DNA from 3 places in the Mesorhizobium sp. BR1-1-6 genome. Region 2 is predicted to be linked to each of the others. Evidence: predicted binding sites of a transcription regulator. Region 2 holds the regulator's gene; each other region holds the start of a gene.

Region 1 (7,848 bases), on a different contig from region 2:
CAAACTGATGAAATGCGACGCTTTGGGTGCACCCAGTGCACTTTCGCTTGATTTAGTGCACCCTCTGCATTAAATTTGGCGCGATGGAACAGCCACATGCCCACTTTGAAGGTTCTCGACGGCATCAAGATTCAGGTCTTTGCGGATGACCATAACCCGCCTCACTTTCACGCGTTGAAGGGTGAGTATGAAGTCCTGATCAGGATTGGCTCATGGAACGTGTTGCGTGGCCAAATGCATCGCAAAGACCTCGATGCCGTAATCGCTTGGGCTAACTCGCATGAAGAGGAGTTGCGCAATGAATGGACCCGCCTCAATGGTTGACGACATCGTAACAGTCGGCAATCCGCTCCCCAGGATCGCCTCGGTCACCATGATTGATGGCCGCCGCGTGCGCATCACCTGGCGAGACGGCCGCTCCAATACGGTTGACCTGAATCCAGTATTGAATAGCCATCGACACTTCATTCCGCTTCGCGACAATGACGAGCTGTTTGGAACCATGCGGGTTAACGAAGACGGCAATGCAATCGAGTGGGACGGGGGAGTCGAGTTGACAGCCGAATGGATCGATACCCTGCCCTCAATTGGTATGGAGAACCGGGAATTCCGCCATATCATGGACGATCTGCTGAAATTCTCGCTTGAGGGGATGGCGCTCCAGTTGGAAATCTCCAGGCGCCAAATTGCCAACTATAGAGGATCGACACCGATCCCCAATTCAATCGCGTTGGCTACTCGATATCTCGCCGAGAAGGCCGGTCAACGATGACCCCGTCTGGAGGCGGATAGGCTCGCTGACTGTTCCAAGCATGCGGCTGCTGGTCGCCGGCGCATCGTGGCTTTGGGTTGACGGTCGGTCTGTTACATCGAAGCGTCTGGTTTGGACTCATCGTAACGAGGCACCATGCCCTACCCCATTGGCAGCGCGGGCCAGCGGTCCACGAGCCTGTCGCCCGAAAAGACCGCGATCGATCCGAACTGCTGCAGCACCGCCTCGCTTTGCGTCGGACGCAGGAAGGCGTAGTCGCCTGACCTGGTGGTGGCATCGCCGGGCAGGCCCATGAATTGCTGGTTCGAGGAAAGGCCAAGCAGGCCATTGGTCTCCATGCCTTCGGGAAACACCGGTTCGGCCATCCATTTGCCGCCATAGAGATAGCAGCCCTTGCGCGGAAACCGGCCGATCGTCTGCAGCAGGCGGGTGACCGCCGGCGGGCCGGGCAGCATCGGCTCGACCACCTTGAGGATAGGCGTGGCGATGAAGGCCGCGGGCTGGAAGCCGTCGAGGCCGGGCGTATCGAAATCCCCGGGCAGCACGAAGGCCGACCCGATCGACACTTCGTTGGCCATGCCGCCACGATGAAGCAACGCGGTCTTCGAGCCGCCGATGTTCAGCGTTCGGTGCTGGTCCTCGCCGAGAGCCGCGATGAATGCCGCGGCCCGCTGCGACGCCTCTGCCAGCGCCTTTTGGGGACCGCCGAACAGACCGGGAATGTTCGGCGCGTGCGCCTCGTAGGCCATGACGCCTTCGCAGCGCAGCCGGGCGGGCAGCGCGTTCAATGCCTTCGACAGCGCGCGCGGTTCCGCGAACCCGCCCCGATGCAGCCCGACATCGATCTCGAAAGCGATGCGCAACCCGATGTCCAGTTCGGCGGCCAGAGCGCCGTATTCCGCCAGTCTCTCCTCGCTGTCGATCAGCCAGCAGATACGCGACCAGTCGGCGGTACTGCTTGAAATCGCCTGCTTTGCCGCGCCGACCGGCATCGGCTTGCCGTAGAGCATGTCGGCATCGGGAAAAGCGTCGAGCACCGCGCTTGTGATCGGCGGATGAAACGTCATGAAGCGATGGGTGCCGAGCGCCCCGGCGATGTGCGAAAGCAGCGGCAGGCAAGCAAGCGACTTGTCGACCAGCCGCACGGCAAGGCCGGGCGCCAGTCTCTGCTTCACCAGGTCGATGTTGCGGTCCAGCCGGTCGCGGTCGAGCACGAGACAAGGCTGAAAGACGCCGGCCGCCCTCAACGCATCCGACAGCGCGGTGAAATAGCCGCTCATTGGCCGATGCCGAACAGGCCGGCCATGTAGGGCGAGACGAAACGGTTCTCGGGATCGATGTCTCCCCGAACGGCCATGGCATCATCCCAGCGCGGATAGAGCTTTTTGAGATCCGCCGCCTTTAGGCTGTGCATCTTGCCCCAATGCGGCCGGCCGCCATGCCTGCGGAAGATCGGCTCGGCCGCCCGCATGAAGGGCTCAGGGTCGTTGGCGGCATCGTGGTGAATGGCGATCGAGCAGGTCAGACGCTTGTAGAAGGGCGAAAGCCAGAACATGTCGGGTGCCACCGAGCGCACCTCCATCGGAAAATAAACTTCCGGAAAGTGCTTCTCGGTCAGCTCGATGATCTGCGTGATCACCTTCGGCCCCTCCTCGAAGGGCAGATGATACTCCATCTCGTTGAACTTGGTCTGCCGGTCGCTGGCATAGACGTTGAGCCAGTCCTGCACATAATCCTCGGCCGGCACCTTCTTCACGGCGCCGCGGATCAAGGAGCGGCGCAGCCATGGCAGCCGGCGCAGCGCCCTGCTCAGCTTGCGTAGCGTCGCCAGGCCGGCCTCGTCGTGCTCGGTAGGCCTGGTGGTCGGGTTCGCGTCGCTGAGGTCGCTGGCGATGAACTGCGCGTAGCCGGAAAACGGGATGTAGTAGAATTCGGCCGACCGGTGCGCGGCCATCATCGTCTCGAAATCGCGCAGCATGTCGGCGATCGGCAGCACCCACTTGCGGCGGCGCAGCCGGTAGGTCGCGATGTTGTTCAGCGTGACTTCGGTCAAGATGCCGAAGGAGCCGAGCGCAACGCCCATCGCCTGGATCATGTCCTGGTCGCGGGTCCGATCGAATTCGCGCAACTCGCCCCGTCCGTCCACGATCTGCACCGTCTCCAACTGGGTGTGATAAGCACCCAGCGCCGGCCCGGAACCATGGGTGGCGGTGCCCAGCGCGCCGCCGATCGCCTGGCGGTCGATGTCGCCCATATTGGGCAGGCCCTGGCCCAGGCCTTGCAGTATGTGCATCAGCGGGCCGAGCCGCGTCCCTGCCCGCACCCGCGCGCGATGGCTTTGTACATCGTGCGAGACCAGCCCCTCGATCTTCTCCAGGGAAACGATCGAGCCTTGCGATGCCACCAGCGGCGTGAAGGAGTGGCCAGCACCCGCCACGCGCAGCGGCCCAGGTGCCGTGCGCACCAGATCGGCAAGCTCGCCGGCGTCGGTTGGAGTGGCGACCAGCTTCGGCTCGGCGCGCACGAAGCCCGACCAGTTGCTCCAGTTCCGCGCGGTGATCGTCGACATCCAGCCGTCCCGTCAAGCGCGCCGACGGCGCATAGTGGCCACGAACAGGCCAAGCAGGGCCACGCTGGCAAACGCGCTTGCCGCGGCGAATTCCGGCACGGGCCGGAAATCCTTGCCGTCGATGAGCAGCGACGCCGCGACCGGCCCGATCGCCAGACCGAAGAGCTGTGCAGCCGGCACCAGCAGCACGGCGGTACGCGTCTCGTCCGCCGTGATCGTCAGCCGGATCTGATAAGGTACGATGAACAACAGGATGAAGCCCATGATCAAGGCGGCGATCCAGAATGTCGTCAGGCCAGGTGCGCTGGCAAGAACAAGGGAGGAGACCAGCGCGACGGCACCGATGGCCGTAATGGCAATGCGGTAATCGATGCGCGCCTCGAACACGGTCGCCGTCATCGCGCCCAGGACCTGCGTCGCCAGGCTGGCCGAGACGATCAGGCCGACGGTCCAGCTATCAATCCCATACTGCGCACCGAGCGGTTCCAGGAAGGCCCAGATCGCGCCGAAGAACATGAAGTAGCAGAAGACCGACAATAGCGCGGTGATCGACGGAACCGTCAGCACATTGGCCAGGTTCTCCTCTTTCGGCAGGTCGGCGTAGTCACCGGGTACGGTGAAAGCGGCCGCCAGCGAGACGACGCAGACGACGGCAAGCACGATGAAGCCGCCGGACGACCCCGCCTCGGGAATGACATAGAGTGCCAAAAGCAGAGCGAGCGCACATTGCGCCAGGGTCTGCAGCGTCACGAAATAGCCGCCGATGCGCTCCGCCCGGCGCGAACGGGCGATCAGTTCGGTGGCGATCGCGACCAGGCCGCCCTCAGCCAGCCCGGCGATGGCGCGGGCGGCGATCAGCGCATTGGCGCTTGCGGCATGGGCGGTCCACACATTCGCCAGGGCCAGCAGGATCAAAAGGACGGCGCTTTTCCAGCGCATGTTGCGCGCGGAAAGCAGCATCGCCACCACGGCTGAACCGATGGCGATCGCGATCATCTCCGCCGTGGCGACCAGCGCCAGTTCATCGCCGCTGACATGGCCCTCGGTGTAAAGCGCGCCAAGCAGCACGGGCTGAAGCCCGAGGATCAGCAGCCCGACCGAGCCGATCCATAATGCGGAGCCGAGCTCGACGCCGGTCGGGTTGCCGACCAGCCAATCGCCATTTTCCGCTTGTACGGCTTGCGTCGCAGTCACGAGGCGCCTCCCAACGTCCTTGCAGTGCGATAAAAAAGCTGACAACTTGTCAGCATTACGAAACTGATACTTGATCATGTTTCTTGTCAACCGGGAATTTTGAAGCTCTCGCGAGAGATTGGGCGCATGGCGGAAGCAAGGCGGATGGCGACGGCGCCGAGGCGCAGGCCCAAGCAGGAGCGGAGCCGCGAACGCATCGACGCGATCCTTTCGACGACCATGCGGCTGATCGGCGAAAAAGGCATCGACGCAGTGACGATGAAGGAAGTGGGCGCTCTGGCGGGAGGACCGATCGCCACCGTCTACCATTATTTTCCCAATAAATCGGCGATACTGGCGATGCTCTATGAGCGCTTCTCGGAGGAAAGCCGCGCACGCTTCGGCGAGATCATCGCCGAAATAAGTGGGCTTGAGGACGTGACGGCTGCCGCGGACCGCATGATCGAGGACTATTACCGGCGCGTGGCCGACGACCCGGCCATCCAGGATCTGCAGAACGCGATACAGGCTGACAAGGCGCTGCAGAACCTCGACATTGCTGAGACAAGGCACCAGGCCAAGATGTTCTGCGACCACGTCGCTCCGATGCTGCGGCCCGACCGGCGCGAAGACTTCGCGCGCGTGGTGTTCCTGATCTTCCAGCTTGCCGGCGGCGTCGTGCGGCTAGCGCTGACGCAGGACGAGAAGGAAGGCCGCCGCACGATCGACGACTACAGGTCCATCATCCATACGCAGCTGAGATTGTTTCTGTAGTTTTCGGCGGCGGCTTTCGCGCCCCTCTCCCGTGACATCGACACGTCTTGCGTATCGAAGTATCGGGCGGCAGGATCTCTGACCGATAGCGGCAGAGCACCCCTCCGCGCCTTGTTTTGCCGTCGATTGCGGGAGGAACCGGCGCATTTCGCATGAAAGGCCAGCGGCAACTGGCACGTTCTGCGAGCGGGCTTTCGCGGAAAACAAAATTTCGCGCCGCTGCCCGCTCGCGCGCGCCTTGACTCTCGCCAGCCAGCAGCCTATTTCACCGCCACGTTAGCACTCGCCCTGGGTGAGTGCTAACCACAGGTCCGGTACCGCCGGGCTTTGTAGATTGTCCGGCTTCGCCGGACGGAGGAACTGTTTCTCACCGTTCTCATCGAGGAAGAAAACATGGCAAAGTCGAAGTTCCGCCCGCTTCATGACCGCGTGGTCGTACGCCGGGTCGAATCCGAATCCAAGACCGCCGGCGGGATCATCATCCCCGACACGGCGAAGGAAAAGCCGCAGGAAGGCGAGATCATCGCCGTCGGCTCCGGCGCCCGCGACGAAGCTGGCAAGCTCGTGCCCCTGGACGTTAAGGCTGGCGACCGCATCCTGTTCGGCAAGTGGTCGGGCACCGAAGTCAAGCTCAATGGCGAAGACCTTCTGATCATGAAGGAATCCGACATTATGGGCATCATCGGCTGAATATCGGCCTTTCCATCAACTGAATCTTAAATCTTCGGGCTCGATCCGAGCCCCTGCCAGGAGTTGAACATGGCTGCCAAAGACGTAAAATTCTCCCGCGACGCCCGTGAGCGCATGCTGCGCGGCGTCAACATCCTCGCCGACGCGGTGAAGGTCACGCTCGGCCCCAAGGGCCGCAACGTCGTCATCGACAAGTCGTTCGGCGCACCGCGCATCACCAAGGACGGCGTCACCGTCGCCAAGGAAATCGAACTTGAGGACAAGTTCGAGAACATGGGCGCACAGATGGTCCGCGAAGTCGCTTCGAAGACCAACGACATCGCCGGCGACGGCACCACGACCGCGACCGTTCTGGCGCAGTCGATCGTCCAGGAAGGCCACAAGGCGGTTGCCGCCGGCATGAACCCGATGGACCTGAAGCGCGGCATCGACCTGGCCGTGACCGAAGTGGTCGCAGCTCTCGGCAAGGCCGCCAAGAAGATCAAGACCTCCGAGGAAGTCGCCCAGGTCGGCACCATCTCGGCCAATGGCGACGAGTCGGTCGGCAAGATGATCGCGGAAGCGATGCAGAAGGTCGGCAACGAAGGCGTCATCACCGTCGAGGAAGCCAAGACCGCCGAGACCGAGCTGGAAGTCGTCGAAGGCATGCAGTTCGACCGCGGCTATCTCTCGCCCTACTTCGTCACCAACCCGGATAAGATGGTTGCCGATCTCGAGGACGCCTACATCCTGCTCCACGAGAAGAAGCTCTCCAACCTGCAGGCCATGCTGCCGGTCCTGGAAGCGGTCGTGCAGACCTCCAAGCCGCTGCTCATCATCTCGGAAGACGTCGAAGGCGAGGCCTTGGCCACGCTGGTCGTCAACAAGCTGCGCGGTGGCCTGAAGATCGCCGCCGTCAAGGCTCCGGGCTTCGGTGATCGCCGCAAGGCCATGCTGGAAGACATCGCCATCCTCACCGGTGGCCAGGTCATCTCCGAAGACCTCGGCATCAAGCTCGAGAATGTCGGCCTCAACATGCTCGGCCGCGCCAAGAAGGTGTCGATCTCGAAGGAGAACACCACCATCGTCGACGGCGCCGGCAAGAAGGCCGAGATCCAGGGCCGCGTTGCCCAGATCAAGCAGCAGATCGAGGAGACCACCTCGGACTACGACAAGGAGAAGCTGCAGGAGCGCCTGGCCAAGCTCGCCGGCGGTGTTGCCGTTATCCGCGTCGGCGGTGCGACCGAAGTGGAAGTGAAGGAAAAGAAGGACCGCGTCGATGACGCCCTCAACGCGACCCGCGCGGCCGTAGAAGAAGGCATCGTTGCCGGCGGTGGCGTGGCCCTGCTGCGCGCTTCGGGCAACCTCAAGGCCACCGGCGTCAACTCCGACCAGGCCGCCGGCATCAACATCGTTCGCCGCGCACTGCAGGCCCCGGCCCGTCAGATCGCTGCCAACGCCGGTGCGGAAGCATCGATCGTTGCTGGCAAGATCCTCGAGAACAAGGGCGCGACCTTCGGCTACAACGCCCAGACCGGCGAATATGGCGACATGATCGCCATGGGTATCGTCGATCCGGTCAAGGTCGTGCGTACGGCTCTACAGGACGCGGCCTCGGTCGCCGGCCTGCTGGTCACCACCGAAGCCATGATCGCGGAGGCTCCGAAGAAGGAGTCGGCTGGCGGCGGCATGCCTGGCGGCATGGGCGGCGGCGGCATGGGCGGTATGGGCGGCATGGACTTCTAATCCAGCCATCTGCTTTATGCATGCGGAAAGGGCGGCAGCGATGCCGCCCTTTTCTTTGCACATTCAGGCTTTGCTTCAGCGTAGTCGGTTGGAACCAGCGTCAGATAGCAGTGCTCTCCGCTTGCCGCGTCGCCTTGCCGGCGAG
Region 2 (7,848 bases):
GGCGGGCGTTGCCGATCGGCGCCACCAGCCCTTCGCCTTGCAGCACCGACAGCCGCGCGCTCGACAGGCCGCGCCCGGAAAACGCTTCGTAACGCGACAGGTCGATGCCTTCCGCCAGCCTCAGTCCCATCAGCAGGAACTCGTCAGCCTCTTCGGAGCGCGTCAGGGTCTCGCCGCCGGTGACGCCATGGCCCTTGGCCTCGACCAGATTGGCCCAGGTTTCCGGCATCCTCTCCGCGATGGTCACGACGCGGTGGCCGTTCTCGACGAAGCGGCCATGCGCGCCAGGGCCGACGCCGACATATTCGCCATAGCGCCAGTAGGTCAGATTGTGCCGGCTTTCGGCACCCGGCCGGGCGTGGTTTGAGATCTCATATGCCGGCAAACCATGGGCTGATGTCACCTCTTGCGTCAGCGCATAAAGGTCGGCGGCGTGGTCGTTGTCGGGGATGATGAATTTCTTCGCCGCGTGCAGCGCGTGGAACGGCGTGCCTTCCTCGATGGTCAGCTGATAGAGCGACAGATGGTCGGCGGCGTGGCCGATCGCCTGTTCGAGCTCCGATGCCCAGGCCTCCGGCGTCTGGCTTGGCCGTGCGTAGATCAGGTCGAAGGAGAGCCTTGGGAATATCTCCCGCGCGAGCCCGATCGCGTGCAGCGCCTCGTCCACATTGTGCAGCCGGCCAAGGAAGCGCAAATCCTTGTCGTTCAGCGCCTGCACGCCGAGCGAGACCCGGTTGACGCCCGCAGCGCGATAGCCGCGAAAGCGTTCGGCTTCGACCGAGGAGGGATTGGCCTCCAGCGTCACCTCGATGCCGTCGGGCACCGTCCAGTTCTTCGCCACGGCGTCCAGGACCCTGGCCACCGTTTCCGGCTTCATCAACGACGGCGTGCCGCCGCCGAGAAAGATGCTGGTCACCTCGCGTGGGCCGGTGCGCTGGCGCATCGTCGCCAGTTCCGCCTCGAAGGCGGCGGCAAAGCGCTCCTGGTCGACCGGCTGGTGGCGGACATGGCTGTTGAAGTCGCAATAGGGGCATTTGGCCGCGCAGAACGGCCAATGCACATAGACGCCGAAACCGGGGCTGCGGTCGAGCGGCATGGTGGCGCCGGGCCTGATCATGCCGAGCCTAACCGGGCCAGACCCAATCGGGCTTGGGCGAATTTCTGGAAGGCGCGGGCGCGGTGCGACAGCGCCGTGGCCTGGCCGGGTTTCCAGCCGTGTTTTTCCTCGGCGGTCATCTCGCCGAAGGTCTTTTCGAAGCCGTCGGGCAGGAACACCGGGTCGTAGCCGAATCCGAGCTCGCCGCGCGGCGGCCAGACCAGCGTGCCTTCGGCCTCGCCGCGGTAATATTCGGCCTCGCCGTCGGGAAAGGCGAGGCAGATGACGGCGACGAAGCGACCCTTGCGCTGCTCGGCCGAGGCGGCGCCGACTTCCTGCAGCGCCACTTCGGTGCGCTGCATGGCGATGCCGAAATCCCTGCTGCCATCAGGCGTTTCGGCCCAGTTGGCGGTGTAGACGCCGGGCGCGCCGTCGAGCGCGTCAACGCACAGGCCCGAATCGTCCGACAGCGCCGGCAGGCCCGTCGCCTTGGCCGCGGCGAAGGCCTTGATATAGGCGTTCTCCTCGAAGGTTGTGCCGGTCTCCTCGGGTTCGGGCAAGCCATAGTCCTTCGCCGATTTCGCCTCGAATCCGAATGGCGCCATCAGATCGGCGAATTCGCGCAGCTTGCCTTCATTGTGGCTGGCGACGACGATCTTTTTTCCGTCGAGAGAATGCATCAAAGTCCCCAGATTCTCGGCTCGGCGAATTCGATCGAATTGCCGGAGGGATCGCGGATATAAAGCGAGCGGCCGCCTTGCGGCCATTCGAATTCGCTTTCGACAGCGATGTTCTTCGCCTTCAGATGGGATTTCCAGCGGCTGATTTCATCGGCGGTCGCCGCAAAGCAGAGATGGCCTTCGCCCGATGTGCCGTGTGGCGGCACTTTCAGCCTCGCGTCGGGCGCAGGCGGGATCCTGGTCGCCTCGGCGTTGAAGACCAGCAGCACGCCGGCTCCGCAACGGAAGAACAGATGGCGGCCCTCGACCTTGCCGAGAGGAGTGAGGCCGAGGATGTCGGTGTAGAAGGCTTCGGCAGCGGCGAGGTCGGTGACGTAAAGAGCGGATTCAAGAATTGCAGAGGGGATCACGAGGCACCCCCCTCTGGCCTGCCGGCCATCTCCCGCGCAAGGGGGGAGATTGGCGGCGTGAGCGCCGGCTCATGGTATTCTATTCTGATTATTGGCGAAGCTCGAGACAACAGCCGATCTCCCCCCTTGCGGGGGAGATGCCCGGCAGGGCAGAGGGGGGTGCCCAGGCTCCGCATGAATAAACTACGCCACCGCCATCTGCTGCAAACTCACCAGCCTCTGGATGCCTTTCTTGGCCAGGCCCATCAGCTCGGCGAACTGCCCTTCCGAAAAGGGCTCGCCCTCGGCCGTGCCCTGGATCTCGACGATGCCGCCCTTGCCGGTCATGACGAAATTGGCGTCGGTGCCGGCGGAGGAATCCTCGAGATAGTCGAGGTCGATGACCGGCTGGCCGTCATGGATGCCGCAGGAAATCGCCGCGACATGGTCCTTCAGCACCTTGGCGACGCTCACCATCTGCCGCGCTTCCATCCAGCGCAGGCAATCGTAGAGCGCCACCCAGCCGCCGGTGATGGAGGCGGTGCGGGTGCCGCCATCGGCCTGGATGACGTCGCAGTCGACGGTGATCTGCTGCTCGCCCAGCGCCTGCAGGTCGACCACGGCGCGCAGCGAGCGGCCGATCAGCCGCTGGATCTCCAGCGTGCGCCCGCCCTGCTTGCCGGCGGAGGCCTCGCGGCGCATGCGCTCGCCTGTCGAGCGCGGCAGCATGCCGTATTCGGCCGTCACCCAGCCTTTCCCGGAATTGCGCATCCAGCCCGGCACCTTTTCCTCCAGGCTTGCCGTGCACAAGACATGCGTGTCGCCGAACTTCACCAGGCACGAGCCTTCGGCATGTTTGGAGACGCCGCGCTCGAAGGAGATGGCGCGCATTTCGTCGAACTGGCGTTTGGAGGGGCGCATTCGGCCTGCTTTCTTGTCAGCTTTTTTGAATCTTGGCCGGCTTTTAGACGCATGCGGGGCACGGCGTAAAGGAAAATGGACCGGCGGCCGCAAACGCGGCGACACCGGGGCGATCGCGCAACACGACACCGGGGTGATCGCAAGTGCGACACCGGCTGATCGCGCAACGCGACACCGGGTTGCGCGCAGCGCCGCGAAGTCTATATCCTTGAACCGGAGGTTATGGCCGCAATGACCAAGGCAGTCGATCCCGCTTCGCAGTCGCTCGCTCTTCACGCGCCGGCACTTCAGGCGCCCGCACTTCAGGCGCTCGACATGCGTTCGCGCGACATCTTCCGGCGTATCGTCGATTCCTATCTGAGGGACGGCGAGCCCGTGGGATCGCGCAGCCTGTCGCGCATCCTGCCGTCCTCGCTGTCGCCCGCCACCATCCGCAACGTGATGAGCGATCTCGAACATCTCGGCCTGATCTACGCGCCGCACATCTCGGCCGGTCGCCTGCCGACGCAGGCCGGCCTGCGCTTCTTCGTCGACGCCTTCATGGAATTGGGCGACCTCTCCGACGAGGAGCGGCGCAGCATCGAGGCGCAGGTGCGCGCCTCCGGCTCGGGCGCCACGCTGGAACACATGCTGACCGAGGCCAGCCAGATGCTGTCGGGCATGTCGCGCGGCGCCGGCCTGGTGCTGGCCGCCAAGAACGAGGTGGCGCTCAAGCACATCGAGTTCATCCAGCTCGAGCCCACCAAGGCGCTGACCGTGATGGTGTCGCAGAACGGCGACGTCGAGAACCGGGTCATCGATCTGCCGGCCGGCATCACCGTCTCGCAATTGCACGAGGCCTCGAATTTTCTCAACGCCCATATTCGCGGCCGTACGCTGGCCGAGGCGCGGGCGGAGGTCGAGCGTATCAAGGAAGAGACAAGGGCAGCGCTCGACACGCTGTCGCAGGACCTGGTGGAGAAAGGGCTGGCGGTGTGGGCCGGCGCGGAAAGCGGCCTGCCGGCGCGCCTGATCGTGCGCGGCCGCGCCAATCTGCTCGAAAACGTCACCGCCCAGGCCGACATCGAACTCCTGCGCCACCTGTTCGAGGACATGGAGACGCAGGACGGGCTGATCCAGCTGCTCGACCTCGCCGAGGCGGGACCGGGCGTGCGCATCTTCATCGGCTCGGAAAATAAGCTTTTCTCGCTCTCCGGCTCGTCGCTGGTCGTGGCACCCTACCGCGACAAGGACGCCCGCGTCGTCGGCGCGCTCGGCGTCATCGGCCCGACCCGGCTCAACTATGCCCGCATTGTCCCGATGGTCGACTATACGGCGCAGCTGATATCGCGCATGCTGCGCTGAGAGCTGGGATCGATCCAGACGGCCGAGGAGAGAAAAGATGGCGCTGGAATCGTTCAAGGCCCAGATCAGCCTGCTGCTGGAGGAGATGGTCAACCAGCCTGAGGATGTGCGCGAAGTGCAGGAGCAATTGCGCGAGAAGCTGCGCGAAATCCGCGCCATGGGCATGCCGCTGCCGGCCGATCTCGTCGAACTGGAAAAGAACCTCGACGCCGATCTCGATCTCGACGCGGATAGCTGACCCGAATTCCTTCAACTCCCCGTGTCGTCCGGAACGACTGCCGAGCCCGCCCGTTCCCTTGATGCATGTGACTTCGGTCTTGGGACAACGACATGCATGAAGAAGCGAGAAGCTGGAGACTGGGATGATCCGACTTGCCGGCGCCGTGGTAATCGCTGCTGCCTTGCTCTTCGCCGCGACGGCATTGGCCCAGCAGGAAGAGCCGGTGCTGAAGGGCGCGGCCGCATTCGGTGACTGGCGGGCCGATGCGCCGGGCGTGCGCCGGTTGATCAGCCCGCAAGACCAGCCCAGGCCCTATGTCACCAGATCCGCCTCGAACGGCGCCGGTCCGGTGCAAAGGCCGCAAGGCGCCGAGCCGCGGCTGCCGGCGGGCTTTTCGGCGGAACTGATCGCTTCGGGCATCGACAATCCGCGCGTCGTGCGCGTCGCGCCCAATGGCGACCTGTTCGTCGCCGACAGCGAGGCCAACCAGATCCGCGTCTACCGTCTCGGCGAGGGCAGCGCGAAACCTGTCAGGGACGGCATCTTCGCCCGCAATCTCAACCAGCCCTACGGCATCGCCTTCTACCCGCCTGGGGACAACCCGCAATGGGTCTATGTCGCCAACAGCGACAGCATCGTGCGCTTTCCCTACCGCGATGGCGACCTGGAGGCCTCCGGCGAGCCGGAAACCATCGTCCGCGATATTCCGGCCACTCATCACTGGACCCGCGACATCGCCTTCTCGCCGGACGGCAAGACGCTGTATCTCTCGGTCGGCTCCGGCTCGAACGCCGCCCAGGACATGGCAAGGAAACCGCGGGGCGGGCTCGACGCCTGGGCCAGGTCGAAGCCGCTCGGCGCCACCTGGGGCGCGGAGGAAGGCCGCGCCGACGTCAGGGCTTTCGACCCGGACGGTAGGAATGGGCGCATCGTCGCCACCGGCCTGCGCAACTGTTCGGGCATGGCCATCCAGCCGGCGGCGGGCGCGCTGTGGTGCGTGGTCAACGAGCGCGACGCGCTCGGCGACAACGTGCCGTTCGAATATGCGACCGAAGTGAAGGAAGGCGCCTTCTACGGCTGGCCCTGGTACTATATCGGCGACAATGAGGATCCGCGCCACAAGGGCGCGCGTCCCGACCTTGCCGGCAAGGTCACCGTCCCCGACATTCTGATGCAGGCGCATTCGGCGCCGCTCAACATCGCCTTCTACGACGGCAGGAATGTCCGCGCAGGATCCGGTTTTCCGGCCGAATACAGGGGCGACGCCTTCGTCGCCCTGCACGGTTCGTGGAATCGCGGCAACAGGACTGGCTACAAGGTGGTGCGGCTCAAGTTCAAGGACGGCAAGCCGACCGGCGAATATGAGGATTTCATGACCGGCTTCGTCACCTCCGGCGGCGAGGTCTGGGGCCGGCCGGTCGGCGTGGCGGTGGCGAGCGACGGCGCGCTGATCGTCACCGAGGACGGCAACGGCACCATCTGGCGCGTGACCTACGGCGACGGCCGGTCCTGATCCGCTGGGAGGCCTCGAGCACGGGGCATGCCTGGTGCAACCAAATCCGGCTCCAGGCAATTCCCGCCCGCGAAACTCTGTGCGACAAGGCGCCGTCCCAGCAGTTTCGCGGACGCAAGGCTCGATCCATGACCCTCACCGGCTTTCTCGCCTACAGCGCCGCCCTCGGCTTGGCCGCGGCCATTCCCGGCCCCGGCATCACCGCGCTTGTGGCGCGCGCGCTCGGTTCCGGCTTCCGCTCGTCGCTGGCCATGTCCTTCGGCCTGATGCTCGGCGACCTCCTTTATCTCACCGCCGTGGTGCTTGGGCTTGCCTTTGTCGCGCAGACCTTCGGCCTGGTGTTCCTCGCCGTCAAATGGGCCGGCGTCGCCTATCTCGCCTTCCTCGGCTGGCGCTTCTGGACCGCCGGCATCACGCCCGAGACGGTCGAGGCCAGGAAAGGCAAGGGCGGGCTAGCGTCGAGCTTCCTCGCCGGCCTGACGGTGACGCTCGGCAATCCGAAGACGATGATCTTCTATCTCGCCATCACGCCGACCATCGTCGACCTCAAGACCATCACGCTGGCCGACTACGGCATCCTCGCCGCACTCACCGTCCTCGTCCTGTTCGTGGTGCTGGTGCCTTATCTGGCGCTGGCGGCCAAGGCGCGCTGGTTCCTGCGCTCGCCGCGCGCCCTGAAGGCGCTGAACCGCACCGCGGCCGGTTTCATGGTCGGCGCGGCGGCGGCGATCGCCGCCCGCCAATAGGGCCATTTTTGCCAAGGCATTCCGCCGGACTGGCTTTTGCGGGAACGCTTTTCCGAGGCCGAGGCGTTTTAGACACGGGCCCCACTCGGATATTTTCGGGCGACGGTCTATCTTGCGTCCGTGGAAGGCCTATCTTGGCGGCCATCCGTCTGAGATCAGTTCCATCCGCCTGACATTCTGGGAGCCAAACCAATGAACAAGTTCGCCGCCTCCGCTCGTGTTCCCGGCCGTGGCCGCATCTACAATTCCATCACCGATACGATCGGCGACACGCCACTGGTGCGGCTCGACAAATTCGCCAAGGAGAAGGGCATCGTTGCCCATCTCCTTGCCAAGCTCGAATTCTTCAACCCGATCGCCTCGGTCAAGGACCGTATCGGCGTGGCGATGATCGAGGCGCTCGAGGCATCGGGCAAGATCGCTCCCGGCAAGACGACGCTGATCGAGCCGACTTCGGGCAATACCGGCATAGCGCTTGCCTTCGCTGCCGCCGCCAAGGGCTACAAGCTGATCCTCACCATGCCCGAGACCATGTCGGTCGAGCGCCGCAAGATGCTGGCGCTGCTCGGCGCCGAACTGGTGCTGACCGAAGGGCCGAAAGGCATGAAGGGCGCCATCGCCAAGGCCGACGAACTGGCGGCCACCATCCCCAACGCCATCATCCCGCAGCAGTTCGAGAACCCGGCCAATCCCGAGATCCATCGCACGACGACTGCCGAGGAGATCTGGAACGACACCCATGGCGAGGTCGACATCATCGTCTCCGGCATCGGCACCGGCGGCACCATCACCGGCGTCGGCCAGGTGCTGAAGAAGCGCAAGCCTTCGCTGCATGTCGTCGCGGTCGAACCGGAAACCTCGCCGGTGCTGTCGGGCGGCCAGCCTGGCCCGCACAAGATCCAGGGCATCGGCGCCGGCTTCGCGCCAAAAATCCTCGAC
Region 3 (7,848 bases), on a different contig from region 2:
GGCGATTTTCGATGACGCCGTCAGCAATCTGGTGGACGAGCAGATCGACCTCGGCATCCGCGTCGGCTGGCTTGCGGATTCGTCCAATCAGGCGCGGCGCCTGGGCACGATACAGCAGGTCGTGGTGGCGAACCCGACCTTCGCCGCAAGCCTGCCGCCCGATGTCACCCCGCGCCAGGCAAGATCGCTTGCCTGGGTCGGCAACGCCCAGCTGCGCGGCATCGGCCAATGGCTGTTTTCAAGAGAGGGAGAAACGGTGTTGACCGAACTCAACCCGGTCATCATGTGCGACAAGAGCCCGGCGGCTCTTGCCTGCGTGCTCGCCGGTATCGGATTGGGCGTATTTCCCGACTACAGTGTCGGCGACGATATCGCCGAGGGGCGTCTCGTGCCGGTATTTGCCGACTGGATGTTGCCTGCCGGCGGCATCCATGCCGTTTTCCCTCCGGCCCGGTTCCGGCCAGCCAAGGTCCGCGCCTTCGTCGAGTTGCTGGCGGCCGCCGAGAAGAAACGCTCGCGTCTCGTCGAAACGGCCTGAGGCGACGAGACAGCCCGCCAGCTCGAGGCTGACGGGCCGATCATTTTGGATCGCCGGGGCGCTCACCGATAGGTCGCAAATAGATACTCAATCCGCTCGCACGGCGCGGCCACCGGATGCGATACTGGCAGGCGAGATCATATTCGGCACCAGAATGTCATTGCGGCGCGCGAAGGCGATCAAGGTCGCCCGCACGGTTTCCGCATCGATCTTGCCGGCAATGCCGGCTTTGCAAGCGTTGAGGGCGACGGCATGGGCGCCGTTTCGGCTGGCAACGGGCCAGTCCTGCAACACGGCATATGCTTCCATCGCAGTCTCGATCGTTACCGGAAGCCCCATTCCGACCAAGATCGTCACGGGTTCTTCAAAGCGCATCTGTGCCATGATTTAAACCTCCATTCGATGGCAAACGAACCGAAGCATGTCGCGCAGCCTGGTGCGCGAAGACAGGTCGGCGCGGATAGGGCGGGTGCGCCGGTGTCGTCGGATTTCCGGCGGCCACGAGCCTGATCTCGGCTGGCTCGACCGGGCTTGGCTTGAGCACCGGCGAGCCTCGGCCAGGCGCCGGTAGCGCCCTATGCGCCCTGGCGAGCGCCTCGAGCCAGGCAAGGACGGAAAGCGGCGGAAGCGCCCGCCCATCGAGCCAGGCGGCGACCTGGCTTTGCGGGCAACCAAGCTCGTCGACGAGGTCTGCCGCTTTCCACCTCAACGTTTTCAGGCATTCACGCAATTGGCCCACGATCATGTCGGTCCTCTTCCCAACCGGACATCGGTCCATCGTTTGCTGTGGGGCTCCGATGATCGCGTCCTCCATCCCTGGTTGAGCCGCCGGAGCCTTCCGAGGCTGCCGACACATGCTGCGCGGCCAGGAACATCAGCGTCGACGCCGCCGTACGGCGGCTCCAGCCTGCGGACTCGGCCATGTCGAGAACACGCATCAACAATGGCCCCAGCACGCTCCTGCATTCTGCCTCGTAGGCGAGAAATTCGTTTGCCGGATGCGTGGGCGCCGAAACGGAACCGATACCGGTCATAGTGGTCTCTCTCCAAACTTTCCCCGGGAAGCGCCCGCTCCCCCTTGTGGGAGCGGGCGGCCTCCCGGCGTCCTAGAAGTCCATGCCCGCGCCGGCGGGCATGGCAGGGGTCGCGGCCTCCTTCTTTGGCTTCTCGGCCACCATCGCCTCGGTGGTGACCAGCAGGCCAGCGACGGAAGCGGCATCCTGAAGCGCGGTGCGCACGACCTTTGCCGGATCGATGACGCCTTGGCCGTAGAGATCGCCGAACTCGTTGGTCTGGGCGTTCCAGCCCCAGCCGAACTCGCTCTTCTCACGCAGCTTGCCGACGATGATCGAGCCCTCGGCGCCGGCGTTCTCCGCGATCTGGCGCACCGGGGTCTCGATCGCACGCCGCACGATCTCGACACCGGTCCTCTGGTCGGCATTGTCGATCGGCAAGGCATCGAGCGCCTTGGCGGCCCGGAGCAACGCGACGCCGCCGCCCGGGAGTACGCCTTCCTCGACCGCCGCACGGGTCGCATGCAGCGCGTCGTCGACACGGTCCTTGCGCTCCTTCACCTCGACTTCCGTCGAACCGCCGACACGGATGACGGCGACGCCACCGGCGAGCTTCGCCAGCCGCTCCTGCAGTTTCTCGCGGTCGTAGTCGGAGGTAGTCTCCTCGATCTGCGCTTTGATCTGGGCGATGCGGCCCTGGATCTCTTCCTTGCGGCCAACGCCGTCGACGATGGTGGTGTTTTCTTTTTCGATCACCACTTTCTTGGCGCGGCCCAGCATCTGCAGCGTGACATTCTCGAGCTTGATGCCGAGATCCTCGCTGATCGCCGTGCCGCCGGTGAGGATGGCAATATCCTCCAGCATCGCCTTGCGGCGATCGCCGAAGCCGGGCGCCTTGACTGCCGCGACCTTCAGGCCGCCGCGCAATTTGTTCACGACCAGCGTGGCGAGCGCCTCGCCCTCGACATCCTCGGCGATGATCAGCAGCGGCTTGCCCGACTGCACGACTGCCTCGAGGACGGGGAGCATGGCTTGCAGGTTGGACAGTTTCTTCTCGTGGATCAGCACATAGGGCTCTTCGAGCTCGACGCGCATCTTGTCCTGGTTGGTGATGAAGTACGGGCTGAGATAGCCGCGGTCGAACTGCATGCCTTCGACCACCTCCAGTTCGGTCTCGGCGGTCTTGGCCTCCTCCACCGTGATGACACCTTCATTGCCGACCTTCTCCATCGCCTCGGCGAGGAACCGGCCGATCTCGGGATCGCCATTGGCCGAAATGGTGCCGACCTGGGCGATCTCATCGTTTTTCGTCACCTTGCGGGCGTTGGCCTTCAGTTCGGCGACGACCGCTTCCACGGCCTTGTCGATGCCGCGTTTCAAATCCATCGGATTCATGCCCGAGGCGACGGCCTTGGCGCCTTCCTTGACGATGGCTTGGGCCAGAACGGTCGCGGTTGTGGTGCCGTCGCCGGCGATGTCGTTGGTCTTCGAAGCGACTTCGCGCACCATCTGCGCGCCCATGTTTTCGAACTTGTCTTCCAGTTCGATCTCCTTGGCCACCGTCACACCATCCTTGGTGATGCGCGGCGCGCCGAAGGATTTATCGATAACGACGTTGCGGCCTTTGGGACCGAGCGTCACCTTCACCGCATTGGCCAGAATGTCGACGCCGCGCAGCATCTTCTCGCGGGCTTCGGTATGGAATTTCACTTCCTTGGCAGCCATTGGATCACTCCTTCAATTTAGGCAGCTTTCGTTGACTGATAACTTGGCAAGAAGCCGTCAGGCGGCCTTCTTCACGGTCGCGGTCTGCTCGATCACGCCCATCACATCGCTTTCCTTCATGATGATCAGGTCTTGGCCGCCGAGCTTGATCTCGGTGCCGGACCATTTGCCGAACAGAATGCGGTCACCCACCTTGACGTCGAGCGGCTGTAGCTGCCCGGCTTCGTTTCGGGCGCCGGGGCCGGCGGCGATCACCTCGCCTTCCTGCGGCTTTTCCTTGGCTGTGTCGGGAATGATAATGCCGCCAGCCGTTTTCTCCTCGGCTTCGATGCGGCGGACCAGGATACGGTCGTGCAATGGGCGGAACGTCATGTCGTTCTCCTTCAAGGACAAACAGTTTTTGAGGTTCCTCCGCGCCGGACCGGCAATATCGGCCCGGCAAGAGGTGCCGCGACCCTTGTTCAGGCATCGCGCGCGCATATCGAGCTAGTTTTGGAATTTTCCGGTTTCAAGAGGTCCGCGCAAAAATTTTGGCACTCGTCGCATGAGAGTGCCAACGCGTTGTTATCATGCAGGGATTCTCGCCAGGTCGACGATTTCACCGCTTGAATTTTGGTGAAGAGCCAACAAGATTATCCGGGCCGGCGCTGCCAAAGCACAGCCGGAAACTGGACGCTATCGAGGAGTTTTTGCAGACGGAGGACAGCGATGGACCGACAGAAATTTTCGCCGATCATGCCTTCCCTGACTGACACGCCCGACACCTCGCTTGACCGGCTGCTTTCGCCGGCGAGGCACTTCAAACATCCTGACGAGGTATTGGAAGACGACGCGCTCGACCTCTGGGAAAAGCGGGCGATCCTGTCGTCTTGGGCCTCGGATGCCTGCGCGGTGGAGTCGATGCCGGAACTGCGCCTGCCGCCGGGAGTCGAGCGGCCGGTTTCCTTCGACCACGTCATGGAGGCCTTGTGCAAGCTCGACATCGACGTGCCGGCGCCGCGGTCCACGCCGGATGAATTCCGGCACGACTTCGCCAGGATGAATGCATGAGGTCGTAAGCGAAAGGAGAAACATATGGTGACTGCGGTCAGCAGAGAATTCCGCCTGCAGATGGACGGCTACGGCCTGACCACGGCCGAGATTCACTATCATATGCCTGACTACCCCAACCTGCTGCAGCTCTATGTCTGGCAGGAATACGACCTCGCTCCCGATTTCCCGGAGCTGAAGGGCTTCCTTGGCTATTGGGAAAGCGAACTGGACGGCACGCTGCATTCCGTGCGCGTCGCACATCATCGTCTAATCACACCGTCGGAATGGCGCGCCGTTGACGGCATCGTTGCCATCCATTGAGCGGATCACATTGAGCGGATCAAAAAACCTGAAGCGCGTCGCCTGCAACGCGGCGCGCTCAAAGGCTCGATTGAGCATACCTAAAATCAGAGTTCCCGAGCAGGATGAGTGATGGGATTCGTGTCATCCTGCTCTGACAGCCATCGGCTGGGCCGTCCTTGACATCGCCGCGGAACGGAATTGCTGGGGCGAAGCGGAGCGGCCCCTCGTCAGGCCGGCTCGCTTGGCCGCCTTCAAGAAGGCCTTGTAGGCGGCACGCCCGCTGCGCCAGCCATCCAGCGCATCACGGCATGCACGGCCGGCGGCGCGCCAGCTTGGTCCGCGCGCCCATTTCGGCCATTGTTGATCCAGGCATTCCAGAGCCTCGAAGCTGCTGGCGACCTTGCGTGGGGCGTCCGACAATTCGAGGGTAATCGGCTGGGGAAACCGAATATCGTTCATCACTTCCTCCGTTTTTTGACGTCTTTTTGCGAGTAAGCAATCGGATGGCGTCACCGGCGACCGTCCATCCGTGATCGAGATGGTCAGCCGTTCAGGCCGCGTCAAGGGCCGCCGGAATCTCGACGAGACGTTCGATCAGGCCTCTTGACGCCACGCCCGTCAGTTCCCAGATCGATTCCGCCGGCGCCGGAAGGGCCGGCAGGTCAAGGAGTGCCGCATCCTTGGCACTCCTCGTACCCATGTTGCTCAGCGAAGGAGGATATGGCTATGAGAACCGCTTTCGACTTTTCACCACTCTATCGGTCGAGCATAGGCTTCGACCGTATTTTCGACCTGCTGGAGAATGCCAGCCGCACGGCGAACGTCGACAACTGGCCGCCCTACGATATCTCCAGGACCGGTGACGACGCCTACCGCATCACCATGGCGGTAGCCGGCTTCAGTCAAGACGAATTGAGCATCGTGCATGAACCCAACATGCTCGTCATCGCCGGCGAGCGTGCCGGAGAGGACAATGGCGAATACCTGCATCGCGGCATCGCCGGACGGCCGTTTGAGCGACGCTTCGAACTTGCCGACCATGTGAAGGTGACCGGCGCCGGCCTCGTCAACGGTCTCCTGACCGTCGATCTTCAGCGTGAGATTCCCGAAGAGATGAAACCGCGCAAGATCGAGATCGGCACCAGCATGGCCAAAGCCAAGGAAAAATCCGCGGCAAAGCCCGTGCAAGTGGAAAAACAGGCCGCGTGAGGCAATTCGGGTCAGGGCTTCCACCAACCGGACGCCGGTCGCCCGGTGGTGGAGACGCAAGCAAAGAGGAGAAAGACAATGAGCGTACGTGATCTCATTCCTTTTGGCCGGGAACGCGGACAGGTGCCCAGCCTTTTGCGCGATGGCGAACGTGATCCGTTCATGTCGTTGCACCGCGAGGTCAACCGTCTTTTCGACGATGTTTTCCGTGGTTTCGGTTCGGGGCTGCCATCCTTGTCTTCCGTTGCCGCCGAGGGCGCACGCTGGCCAAGCGTCGAGATCTCCGACACTGGAAAGGAGGTCCGTGTCACGGCCGAAGTGCCCGGCATGGAGGAAAAGGACATCGAGGTCCTGCTCGATGACGACGTGCTGACCCTGAAGGGCGAAAAGCGGTCCGAGACCGAGGACAAGGAGCGCCAGTTCTCCGAGCGCTATTACGGCCGTTTCGAGCGCCGCATTCCGCTCGGCGTCGAGGTAGAGCAAGACAATGTCGAAGCGCGCTTCAGGAACGGCGTCCTGACGGTTACATTGCCGAAGACCGCGAAAGCGCAAGCGCAGGCAAAGCGGATCGAAATCAAGAGTTGAACCACCTATGCCGGCGGTTGGATAAACCCACCCGCCGGTTCAGGTCGAGATGTTGACGGCTTACACTGCGGACGCCATTGCTTTGCCGGCTGGATTATTTTCGGCGACAGGTCTGTCTTTTGTGCGGTGGCCCGGCTTGCCCGCCCCCCTGGTCGCTTTGGCTTGGCTTGGCTTTGGCGGGCGGATTGTGTTTGGTTTTGCGGGATTTGTTTTTGACCTTGGGCGTCGGCTTTGGGTATTTGCGGGCCCGTGATGAGGGTTCTCAAATCAGCGGGGGGCCATCAGCCGGATACAAGAACAGCCCGGGGTGAGCCGGGCTGTTTTGATTTGGTTGCGGGGACAGGATTTGAACCTGTGACCTTCAGGTTATGAGCCTGACGAGCTACCGGGCTGCTCCACCCCGCGCCACCTATGAGCAAGCGTGAGCTTGCTTCGACCTCTGGAAGCAGGTGTTTCTGCTTCGATGTTTGGAAGCGGGCGATTGCCTGCTTCGCGCCGCCAAATTGAAAGGGCCGCTTACGCGGCCCGTTGTCCCGTTGGCGGGCCTGTTCGTGAAGAGAAGATTTCACATCCATCCGATTGGGATGTGAGTTTAACGTGCGTTTGGCAGACCTGGCAGCGACCTACTCTCCCGCGTCTTGAGACGAAGTACCATCAGCGCTGGAGCGTTTCACGGCCGAGTTCGGAATGGGATCGGGTGCAGCCGCTCCGCCATAACCACCAGGTCGGCAAAACGCACGTTATTCGAGAAGCTGGGTTAGGGATTGGGCAGTAGGCAATAGTGAGCAGGGGATGCCTATTCGCTATTGGCTCGTTGCTCTTCACCTGCCTTTTTGTGCCTGAGCGACATCCACAGTTTGCTTTCGGGCAAAGCCCGCAAGCGCGACTGCGCGTCGCCGGTCGTCCGGCGCCCTCGCGGAGCATAGGCCCGTAAGGGCCGCTCATGCGTGAGCGCTGGCCAGACCATCGTGTTTCACGATGGGCATAAGGAATGAGAACGATCAAGCCGATCGAACTATTAGTACCGGTAAGCTTCAAGCGTTGCCGCTCTTCCACACCCGGCCTATCAACGTGGTCGTCTTCCACGGTTCTCAGGGAATACTCGTTTTAAGGTGGGTTTCCCGCTTAGATGCCTTCAGCGGTTATCCCGTCCGGATATAGCTACCCTGCTATGCGGCTGGCGCCACAACAGGTCCACCAGAGATCCGTCCATCCCGGTCCTCTCGTACTAGGGACAGATCCTTTCAATATTCCTACACCCACGGCAGATAGGGACCGAACTGTCTCACGACGTTCTGAACCCAACTCACGTACCGCTTTAAATGGCGAACAGCCATACCCTTGGGACCTGCTCCAGCCCCAGGATGCGATGAGTCGACATCGAGGTGCCAAACAACCCCGTCGATATGGACTCTTGGGGGTCATCAGCCTGTTATCCCCGGC

What was found. Region 2 encodes HrcA, which represses chaperone genes, less so after heat shock. Its sites were predicted from a motif close to GTTAGCACTCNCNNNNNGNGAGTGCTAAC; they were not measured.
Region 1: the regulator HrcA is predicted to act here: its motif matches at 5,564-5,592, upstream of groES (co-chaperone GroES).
Region 3: the regulator HrcA is predicted to act here: its motif matches at 3,806-3,834, upstream of LB545_RS22145 (co-chaperone GroES).

The regions. Positions count from the first base shown of each region.
Region 1 covers NZ_JAIUHZ010000009.1:97,623-105,470, reverse strand. The annotation lists gene LB545_RS18800 (DUF4160 domain-containing protein) at 97-324, shown strand; gene LB545_RS18795 (DUF2442 domain-containing protein) at 317-772, shown strand; gene LB545_RS18790 (DSD1 family PLP-dependent enzyme) at 913-2,052, opposite strand; gene LB545_RS18785 (D-arabinono-1,4-lactone oxidase) at 2,049-3,341, opposite strand; gene LB545_RS18780 (MFS transporter) at 3,354-4,535, opposite strand; gene LB545_RS18775 (TetR/AcrR family transcriptional regulator) at 4,662-5,288, shown strand; gene groES (co-chaperone GroES) at 5,682-5,978, shown strand; gene groL (chaperonin GroEL) at 6,048-7,703, shown strand; gene LB545_RS18760 (TetR/AcrR family transcriptional regulator) at 7,804-7,848, opposite strand, start outside.
Region 2 covers NZ_JAIUHZ010000001.1:674,655-682,502, forward strand. The annotation lists gene hemW (radical SAM family heme chaperone HemW) at 1-1,117, opposite strand, end outside; gene rdgB (RdgB/HAM1 family non-canonical purine NTP pyrophosphatase) at 1,114-1,776, opposite strand; gene LB545_RS03350 (VOC family protein) at 1,776-2,186, opposite strand; gene rph (ribonuclease PH) at 2,370-3,086, opposite strand; gene hrcA (heat-inducible transcriptional repressor HrcA) at 3,318-4,430, shown strand; gene LB545_RS03365 (hypothetical protein) at 4,468-4,668, shown strand; gene LB545_RS03370 (PQQ-dependent sugar dehydrogenase) at 4,793-6,163, shown strand; gene LB545_RS03375 (LysE family translocator) at 6,292-6,909, shown strand; gene cysK (cysteine synthase A) at 7,102-7,848, shown strand, end outside.
Region 3 covers NZ_JAIUHZ010000013.1:116,900-124,747, forward strand. The annotation lists gene LB545_RS22125 (LysR family transcriptional regulator) at 1-538, shown strand, start outside; gene LB545_RS22130 (DUF982 domain-containing protein) at 626-922, opposite strand; gene LB545_RS22135 (hypothetical protein) at 1,261-1,572, opposite strand; gene groL (chaperonin GroEL) at 1,645-3,276, opposite strand; gene LB545_RS22145 (co-chaperone GroES) at 3,334-3,648, opposite strand; gene LB545_RS22150 (hypothetical protein) at 3,985-4,326, shown strand; gene LB545_RS22155 (usg protein) at 4,351-4,629, shown strand; gene LB545_RS22160 (DUF982 domain-containing protein) at 4,753-5,070, opposite strand; gene LB545_RS22165 (hypothetical protein) at 5,162-5,311, opposite strand; gene LB545_RS22170 (Hsp20 family protein) at 5,338-5,820, shown strand; gene LB545_RS22175 (Hsp20/alpha crystallin family protein) at 5,899-6,405, shown strand; tRNA gene LB545_RS22180 (tRNA-Met) at 6,734-6,810, opposite strand; rRNA gene rrf (5S ribosomal RNA) at 7,016-7,130, opposite strand; rRNA gene LB545_RS22190 (23S ribosomal RNA) at 7,403-7,848, opposite strand, start outside.